Regions from separate parts of the Pseudomonas oryzae genome, predicted to be linked through region 1. Evidence: riboswitches for the same ligand, from Rfam matches in the RefSeq annotation. Region 1 holds a riboswitch; the other holds the start of a gene.

Region 1 (4,775 bases):
GCGCCGATGAAATAGACAGTCATGGAGACTCCAGGAATCAGACTATGGCGATCGCCAGTGTGGCGCGGGCACTGCTGCTCCTGGCGCAGAGCAGCCTGGCCCGGCCCCCCGTGAGGGCCTCGGCCTGGGCCAGGGCGCTGGCCTCGGCCACCCCGGCGCTGCCGGTGATGCGCAGGGACAGGACGGAGTGCCGGCTCAGGCGCTCGTGGTAGCGGGCGAGCCGTGCAGCCGGCAGCAGCGCCAGCGGCAGGCCCAGGTGCTCGGCCAGCTCGCGCAGGCCGGCTTCGTCGGCCTTGTGCGCGCTGCTGGCCAGGCAGTCCAGGTCAGCCGCCTGCAGGCCCTGCTGGCGCAAGGTCTGCTCCAGCAGCTCCAGCAGCTCGCCCATCGAACAGCCGCGCCGACAGCCGAGGCCGACGACGTGCCGCACGCTCATGCGCTGCGCGCGCGGCTGTGGAACCAGGCCGCGGCCAGGCCCAGGGCGGACCAGAACAGCGCGTTGGTCAGCAGCGAGGCGACGACGAACTCCTGCGCCAGGGCGGCCGGCGCCAGGCTCACGTGCACCTCCGGCTGCGGCGCGCCGACCAGGTGTGGCAGCGCCAGCAAGGGCACGCCGGCGAGGCGCCACGTCCAGTCGCGACCGAAGGCCAGCAGGCCCAGGCCGACGGCGGTCGCCGTGGCGGTACCGAGCCACCAGTACTGGCGCAGCAGCAGATCGGCAGCCTCGGTGCCCGGCAATTCCGGCGGCAGGCCGGCGGACGGCGCCAGCGAGAAGGTGGCGAAACCGCCGAGCCCCCACAGCAGCCCCTGCCAGCTGCGCCCCGGCGCGCGCAGGGTGAACAGGCCCGCCAGCATCAGGGCGAAGCCAACCGCCACCACCAGATTGCTCAGCCCGGTGGACAGCAGGCGCTGCCAGCCGTCCTCGGGCGCCCAGGCCTCTGCCCCGTGCTCGTGGCCGGCGGCATGCGCGTGGTCGTGAGCAGCCTCAGCAGCGGCAGGCTCGTGTCCGGCGCTCGCGCCGGTTTCGTAGGTTTCCGCCTGCAGGATCAGCGGGCTGACCCACAGGCTTTGCAGCAGGGTCAGCACGATGGCGGCGAACAGGCCGGCGAAACCGGCCGTTTGGGCGATGCGTTTGATCATCGACAGAACTTCTCGAGGCTGGGGCGCGATGGCACAGAGCCACCACATGCGCCTGTAGGGGCGAATTCATTCGCCAAAATCCCCCGCGAAGGCGAATGAATTCGCCCCTACCGAGCGGGAGCATGGCTCAGTGGCAGGGAAACGCCGCGCTGTGCCGGGTGTCGTGGGCAGCGTTGTGCACCACTTCGAGGTGCGAGAAGCCGGCGACGAAGATCAGCGCCGCGCCGAGCAGGCAGCTGCCGACGGCGAGGAGCAGGCGTTGCGAGAGAGGGAGGGTGACGGAGGCGGAAGACGATAGTGCGCTGCTGGACATGAGCTGACCTTCTGATGAGGTGAAAAACGGCGCAGAAGGAACGCAGCACGAGCAGGCCCACAGGGCCAGATCCGGCGCGCACCCGCCCGCCGCGGGTTGCCAAACGAGGATTCAGGCCGGTCTCCGGGCTTGCGACGCCTTTGCAGGAACCGGGTCGGCCTTCCCATGCACGAGGCACAGTGGCGTGGATGACCCTTCGATCGCTTACCGTTGCGGGGGCAGCGCCGGACTCGTCTCGTCAGAGACCCACCGGCTTCCCGTTTCACCTCGCGCACGGCGGCGCGAGACACCTGAAACAGCTTTTTCTAGAACAGCACGCAGCCCCCGCCAGCGTCAACCGCGACGGTTGGCCGACCGGGAATACAGGGGAGAATTCACTCGCCTGCGCGCGGCCTTTAGACGAATGAAGCGGTTATGCCTGCGTGAGGCCGTAGGATGGGCTTCAGCCCACCAAAGGGCAGCGTGGGCTAAAGCCCACCCTACGAGGCTGCCCACCCCAGCAAGATGCCTTGGCAAAAGTTTCCGGGCTCATAGCCGATGAATGCGCCTCTACGCGCCGCGAACCGGGCGCCCTACTGTTCATGCGCCTACCCCACCGCCACGGTTGACCTGCCCGCAGCCACTGCGTAGCCTTCGCGCCTTCGAGGTTCTCCGGCCCCCTCTGGCCGGAGCTAAGAGGGAACACGGTGAAGCCGTGGCTGCCCCCGCAACTGTGAACGGTCAACGCCCCTTCGATGGACCACTGCCTGCCGGCGGGAAGGTGAAGGGGATGCGCGATGCGCCAGCCGTGAGCCAGGAGACCTGCCTCGCAAGAACTTCAACTGTCCGGGCGGGGTGATCCGGTGGTGCTTGGCCTGCGCGTGCTCGACTGCGCGGCCCGCCCCTGCCCGTCCGTCACTCCCACCGACGCTCCGGGGCCCTCGATGAAATCCCTCGCCAAACTTCCCGTCACCATCGTCACCGGCTTCCTCGGCGCCGGCAAAACCACCCTGCTGCGCCACATGCTCGGCCATGCCGAAGGCCGGCGCATCGCGGTGATCGTCAACGAGTTCGGCGAACTGGGCATCGACGGCGAAATCCTCAAGCAATGCGCGATCGGCTGCTCGGAAGAGGAAGCCAGCGGTCGGGTCTTCGAGCTGGCCAACGGCTGCCTGTGCTGCACCGTGCAGGAAGAATTCTTCCCGGTGATGCGCGAGCTGGTCGCCCGCCGCGGCGAGCTCGACCACATCCTCATCGAGACCTCCGGCCTGGCCCTGCCCAAGCCGCTGGTGCAGGCCTTCAACTGGCCGGAAATCCGTAACGCCTGCACCGTCGACGCGGTGATCACCGTGGTCGACAGCCCGGCCGTGGCCGCCGGCACCTTCGCCGCCTTCCCCGAGCAGGTCGACGCCCAGCGCAAGCAGGACCCCAACCTCGACCACGAGTCGCCGCTGCACGAGCTGTTCGCCGACCAGCTGGCCAGCGCCGACCTGGTCATCCTCAACAAGGCCGACCTGCTCGACGCCGAGGCGCTGGCCGCGGTGCGCATGGAAGTCGCCGAGGAGCTGCCGCCGGCGGTCAAGGTCGTCGAGGCCCACGGCGGCGAGCTGCCGCTGGACGTGCTGCTCGGCCTCAACTGCGAGACCGAGCTGCACATCGACGGCCGCCGCACCCACCACGACGAGGAGGACGAGGACCACGACCACGAGGAGTTCGACTCCTTCGCCGTGGAGCTGCCCGCGGCCGACGAGACGCGCCTGCTGCAAGCGCTGAAGGACGCGGTCGCCAGCCACGGCATCCTGCGCATCAAGGGCTTCGCCGCCATCCCCGGCAAGCCGATGCGCCTGCTGCTGCAGGGCGTTGGCCAGCGCTTCGACAAGCACTTCGACCGCGCCTGGCAGGCCGACGAGGCGCGCCTCACCCGCCTGGTGGTGATCGGCCAGGCGCTGGACCAGGCGGCCATCGCCGCCGAACTGCAGGCGGCGCTGGCCGGCTGATCTCCCATGCACCTGCTGCGCACCCAGCCCGGCGTCCCGTTGCCGGCCGACAGCATCGCCGACCTCGGCCAGACGCCGGCCGAGCTGGCGATCCTCTGCACCGGCGACTCGCACCTGTCGTTGCTGGCCGCGGTCGCCCGCGAGCTGCCCGAGGACTACCCGAGCCTGCGCCTGGCCAGCCCGGCGCAGCTGCCCAACCACGCCTCGGTGGACTTCTACGTCGAGCAGGTGCTGCAGCACGCCAAGGTCATCCTGATTTCCGTGCATGGCGGCGTCAGCTACTGGCGCTACGGCATCGAGCGGCTGGTCGAGCTGGCCGCGCGCGGCGCCAAGCTGATCCTGGTGCCCGGCGACGACAGCCCCGATCCCGAGCTGAGCGGCCTGGGCAACGTCGCCGCGGCCGAGTCCGAGCGGCTCTGGCAGTACCTGCGCCAGGGCGGTGTCAACAACGCCCGCGCCTTCTTCCACTGCATCGCCAGCCTGTACCTGCAGCGCGACTACCCCTGGCGGGAGCCGCGCGCCCTGCCCCGCGTCGGCATCCATCACCCGCGCCACAGCGACGCCGCGCTCGATCACTGGCGCGCCGACTGGCAGGCGGACCGGCCGGTGGCGGCGCTGCTGTTCTACCGCACCCACGTGCAGGCGGCGAACACCGCCTTCGTCGACGCCTTTTGCGAACGCCTGCAGATGCAGGGCCTCAACCCGCTGCCGATCGCCGTGGCCAGCCTCAAGGAAGCGGCGTGCCTCGCCCGGGTCGAGGACTGGCTGGACCAGGCCGGCGCCAGCGTGATCCTCAACACCACCGGCTTTGCCATGAGCAACCCGGAAGCGCCGGGGCTGCGCCCCTTCCGCCGCGACGTGCCCGTCCTGCAGGCCCTCTGCGCCCTGGATAGCGAACAACAGTGGCAGGCCAGCGCCCAGGGCCTCGGCACGCGCGACCTGGCCATGCACGTCGCCCTGCCCGAGCTGGACGGCCGCCTGATCACCCGGCCGATCAGCTTCAAGGGCCTGGCCTGGCGCAGCGAGCGCAGCCAGAGCGACGTGGTCTGCTACCACGCCCACCTGCCGGGCATGGACTTCATCGCCGAGCTGGCGCGCCGCTGGTGCGAACTGGCGCGCCGGCCCAACGCCGCCAAGCGCGTCGCCCTGGTGCTGGCCAACTACCCGACCCGCGACGGACGCATCGGCAACGGCGTCGGCCTGGACACCCCGGCCGCCGCGCTGAACATCCTGCGCGCCCTCGAGCAGCAGGGTTACCCGGTCGAAGACCTGCCGGACAGCGGGACCGCGCTGATCCACCAGTTGCTCGGCGGGGTGACCAACGACCTGGACAACCTCGACCTGCGTCC
Region 2 (4,775 bases), 1.3 Mb from region 1:
TCTACCACACCCCGGAAGACCGCCTGGTGTGGGACGTCGGCCACCAGGCCTACCCGCACAAGATCCTCACCGGGCGCCGCGAGCAGATGGCGACCCTGCGCCAGAAGGGCGGCCTGGCCGCCTTCCCGCGGCGCAGCGAGAGCGCGTACGACACCTTCGGCGTCGGCCACTCGAGCACCTCGATCAGTGCCGCGCTGGGCATGGCGCTGGCCAACCGCCTGCAGGGCAACGACAGGCGCACCGTGGCGGTGATCGGCGACGGCGCACTGACCGCCGGCATGGCCTTCGAGGCGCTCAACCATGCGCCCGAGGTCAAGGCCGACATGCTGGTGGTGCTCAACGACAACGACATGTCGATCTCGCGCAACATCGGCGGGCTGAACAACTACCTGACCAAGATCCTCTCCAGCCGCACCTACGCCAGCATGCGCGAGGGCAGCAAGAAGATCCTCTCGCGCATTCCCGGCGCCTGGGAGATCGCCCGGCGCACCGAGGAGCACGCCAAGGGCATGCTGGTGCCCGGCACCCTGTTCGAGGAGCTGGGCTGGAACTACATCGGCCCGATCGACGGTCACGACCTGCCGACCCTGATCGCCACCCTGCGCAAGATGCGCGAGCTCAAGGGCCCGCAGTTCCTGCACATCGTCACCAAGAAGGGCAAGGGCTTCGCCCCGGCCGAGGCCGACCCGATCGGCTACCACGCGATCAGCAAGCTGGAGATCGGCAGCCAGCAGGCCGCGAAGAAGCCGTCCGGGCCGAAGTACTCGGCGGTGTTCGGCCAGTGGCTGTGCGACATGGCCGAGCAGGACCCGCGGCTGATCGGCATCACCCCGGCGATGAAGGAAGGCTCCGACCTGGTGGCCTTCGCCGACCGCTATCCCGAGCGCTACTTCGACGTGGCGATCGCCGAGCAGCACGCGGTGACCCTGGCCGCCGGCCTTGCCTGCGAAGGCGCCAAGCCGGTGGTGGCGATCTATTCGACCTTCCTGCAGCGCGCCTACGATCAGCTGATCCACGACGTCGCCGTGCAGGACCTCGACGTGCTGTTCGCCATCGACCGCGCCGGCCTGGTCGGCGAGGACGGGCCGACCCACGCCGGCAGCTTCGACCTCTCCTACCTTCGCTGCATCCCCGGCATGCTCGTCATGACCCCCAGCGACGAGAACGAGCTGCGCCTGCTGCTCACCACCGGCTACCAGTACAGCGGCCCGGCGGCGGTGCGCTACCCACGCGGCTCGGGGCCCAACACGCCGATCGCGCCGGAGCTGCAGACGGTGGAGATCGGCAAGGGCGTGCTGCGCCGCCAGGGCCGCCGCGTCGCCCTGCTGGTGTTCGGCGTGCAGCTGAGCGAGGCCCTGCAGGTCGCCGAGCGGCTCGACGCCACGGTGGTCGACATGCGCTTCGTCAAGCCGCTGGACGAAGCGCTGCTGCGCGAGCTGGCCGCCAGCCACGAGCTGCTGGTCACCGTCGAGGAGAACGCCATCATGGGCGGTGCCGGTTCGGCGGTCGCCGAGTTCCTCGCCCGCGAGGCCATCGTCCGTCCGCTGCTGCAGCTCGGCCTGCCCGACTGCTACGTCGAGCATGCCAAGCCGGCGGAGATGCTCGCCGAGTGCGGCCTGGATGCCGCCGGCATCGAAACCGCGGTGCGGACGCGGCTGGCGCTGCTTGAAGGAAATTCAAGACAAGCGGTCTGAAAGATGCTTGAGTTTCAGGACGCCGCGCACTAAGGTGCGCGGCGTTTTGCTTTTCGTCAGGGTGCGCGGGCCATCAGCCTGCGTTAAACGGGAAGCCGGTGCGCTCCATGCGAGCAAGGCCGGCGCTGCCCCCGCAACGGTAATCGACCGCAGGCCCGAGGCCTGCAACCTTGCCCAACGGCCACTGGGATTTCCCGGGAAGGCGGGCCAAGGGTCGACAGCCCGGAGACCGGCCCGGACGGATTCGACAGGTGTTGCGGAGGGCCGCACCGTCAGTCGCGCGCCGCGGCGCGTCTCTGTCTCCTGCCCTCCTCGAAAGTCTGCCTTCCACTTTTGAGGACTTCCCATGAAGCTTTCCCGTCTGGCGCTGGCCGTAGCCCTGGCGCCCACCCTGGCCCTGGCCGGCGAGCCCGCCGACGACGTCCAGCCGCTGATCGTCACCCGCGCCACCCCGCTGGAACAGCCGGCCCCGGCCAGCGTGCGGGTGATCAAGCGCGCCGAGATCGAACGCAGCGGCGCCCAACACCTGGTCGACGTGCTGCGCAACCAGGCCGGCGTGCAGCTGCGCGACGTCATCGGCGACGGCAGCCGCGCCACTCCCAGCCTGCGCGGCTTCGGCGAAAACGCGGTGAACAACACCCTGATCCTGGTCGACGGCCGCCGTCTCAACCAGCCGGCGCTGGCCGGCGCCGACCTCAACAGCGTGCCGCTGGCCAACATCGAGCGCATCGAGATCCTGCGCGGCGCCGGCACCGTGCTGTACGGCGACCAGGCGGTCGGCGGGGTGATCAACATCATCACCCGCACCCCACGCCGCAACGAGGCCTACGTGGAAACCACCCAGGGCAGCCACGACCTCGAGGCCTACCGCGGCCACGTGTTCCAGCAGCTCGGCGGCGGCTTCTCCGCCTACGCCAGCGGCGAAACCCGCCACACCGACAACTACCGCGACCACAACAACGCCGACTACAGCAACGCCTTCGGCCGCCTGCGCTACGATCACGCCCGGGGCTGGGCACTGTACGAATACCAGACGGTGGACGACGAGCTGCGCCTGCCCGGATACCTGAGCGAGGCCGAGCGCCGCGCAGATCGCAAGGCCAGCTACGCTGCCAATACCAACGGCTTCAACGACAGCCAGACCCAGGTGCACCGCTTCGCCGCCGAGCAGCGCCTGGATGAGATCTGGGCTGCCGACTTCGATTACAGCCACAGCGACCAGGATGGCGTCGGCGCTTACAACAGCGCCTGGGGCAGCTCGCCGTTCACCCAGGGCACCCGCGTGGAAAGCTTCAGTCCGCGCCTGACCGCGCGCTGGGACAGCGGCCTGGGGCGCAGCGAGTGGCTGCTCGGCCACGACCACATCACCAGCGACTACCAGGCGTCCTGGGGCACCGACTTCCGTCAGACCCTGCGCGACTGGTACACCCAGCTCAGCCAGCCACTCGGCCATGATCTGACCCTGACCCTCGGCTACCGCGCCAGCGAGGCCGAGGATCGCAACCATGCGGTCGGCAAGACCCATACCGACCGCGAAGGCAGCAGCAGCGTCGGCCTGAGCTGGCAGGCCGACGCACAGACCCGCGTGTTCCTCAGGCGCGAGGACGTGCTGCGCTGGGCCAACATCGACGAGAACGGCTGGACCAGCCCTGGCGTCGAGTTCCTCGCGCCGCAGACCGGCGAGTCCTGGGAAAGCGGCGTGGAATGGGACGACGGCGTGCAGCGCTACCAGCTCAGCGTCTACCGCCTCGACCTCGACGACGAGCTGATGTACGACCCCAGCGCTCCCGGCCCCTTCGGCCTCGGTGCCAACATCAACCTCGACCAGACCCGCCGCGACGGCCTGCTGCTCGAGGCGCAGCGTCAGCTGACCGAGCGCCTGAGCGTCAGCGGCCAGTACAGCTTCACCGACGCCGAGTACCGCGCCGGCAGCTTCAAGGGCAACGATGTACCTGGCGTATCGCGGCACAGCGCCGGTGCCCAGCTCGACTACCTGATCCTGCCGGGCCTCAACGGCCATCTGGAAGCACTGTACACCGGCGCCAGCTACCTGTCCGGCGACCACGCCCACGCCATGCCCCGCGAGGGCGGCTACACGGTGTTCAACGCTGCGCTGAGCTGGGACTATCGCCAGTTCACCAGCAAGCTGCGGGTCAACAACCTGACCGGCAAGCAGTACGACGCCTTCGCCAACTACTCCGTGTGGGCGCCAGGCAACAAGGCGCTCTACCCGGCCCCCGAGGAAGACGTGCAGCTGAGCGTCGGCTACCGCTTCTGAGTCCGGCCAGGAACGACGAGGCCCCGCACTGCGGGGCCTCGTCGTTTTCAGCGCGCCGTATCCAGCAGCGCGCACAGCTTCTCGGTGGCGGCGAGCATCTGGAAGCTCGGCCGCTCGATGCCCTCGTCGGGCACCTCCCAGACCTGACCGCGCTGCACCGCGGTCAGCTGCGGCCAGTCCTGCCAGGCCGCGGCCTGGCCCGGTTCGCCGACCAGGATCACCGCCGGGTCGCGGGCCAGCACCGCCTCGACGCTGACCTGCGGCGCCGGCAGCTGCAGATCGGCGAACACGTTGCGCGCGCCGCACAGGCGCAGGGCGTCGCTGATGATCTGCCGCCCGCCGAGGGTGTACAGCGGGCGATCCCACACCTGGTAGAACACCGTGAGCGGCTCGGCACGGGCATGCCGCGCGGCCAGATCGGCGAGGCGCTGGCGCAACCGGGCGGCCAGGCGGGTGCCCTGCCCGGCATGGCCGACCGCGGCGCCGATGGTCTCGAGCTCGCCGGCCAGTTCGTCGAGGCTGTGCGGCTGGGTCTCGATCAGCGGGATGCCCAGCGCGCGGAGCTGCGCGTGCATGGCCGGGCCGACGCTGTCCGGCCAGAGCAGGATGAGGTCCGGCTGCAGGGCGAGCAGGGCTTCCAGATTGAGCTGGCCATGCCGGCCGAGTGACGGCAGGTGGGCGAGCGCCGGCAGGCGCGGCCCGGCGTCGAGCACACCGACCAGGCGCTCGCCGGCGCCCAGCTCGACCATGATCTCGCTGAGCGAGGGGGCCAGCGCCACCACCCGCTGCGCGCCCTGCTGCGC

Evidence for each region. Region 1 has a riboswitch for cobalamin ahead of cobW (cobalamin biosynthesis protein CobW). Riboswitches for the same ligand answer to the same signal wherever they lie in the genome.
Region 2: linked by a shared signal. The riboswitch ahead of BLT78_RS15545 (TonB-dependent receptor family protein) and the one ahead of cobW (cobalamin biosynthesis protein CobW) in region 1 are both predicted to bind cobalamin.

Annotation. Positions count from the first base shown of each region.
Region 1 covers NZ_LT629751.1:2,176,173-2,180,947, forward strand. The annotation lists gene cobM (precorrin-4 C(11)-methyltransferase) at 1-23, opposite strand, end outside; gene BLT78_RS09660 (cobalamin biosynthesis protein) at 38-433, opposite strand; gene BLT78_RS09665 (CbtA family protein) at 430-1,137, opposite strand; gene BLT78_RS09670 (CbtB domain-containing protein) at 1,265-1,450, opposite strand; cobalamin riboswitch at 1,548-1,759, opposite strand; cobalamin riboswitch at 2,078-2,273, shown strand; gene cobW (cobalamin biosynthesis protein CobW) at 2,374-3,426, shown strand; gene cobN (cobaltochelatase subunit CobN) at 3,433-4,775, shown strand, end outside.
Region 2 covers NZ_LT629751.1:3,459,056-3,463,830, forward strand. The annotation lists gene dxs (1-deoxy-D-xylulose-5-phosphate synthase) at 1-1,694, shown strand, start outside; cobalamin riboswitch at 1,737-1,946, shown strand; gene BLT78_RS15545 (TonB-dependent receptor family protein) at 2,041-3,972, shown strand; gene BLT78_RS15550 (cobalamin-binding protein) at 4,020-4,775, opposite strand, start outside.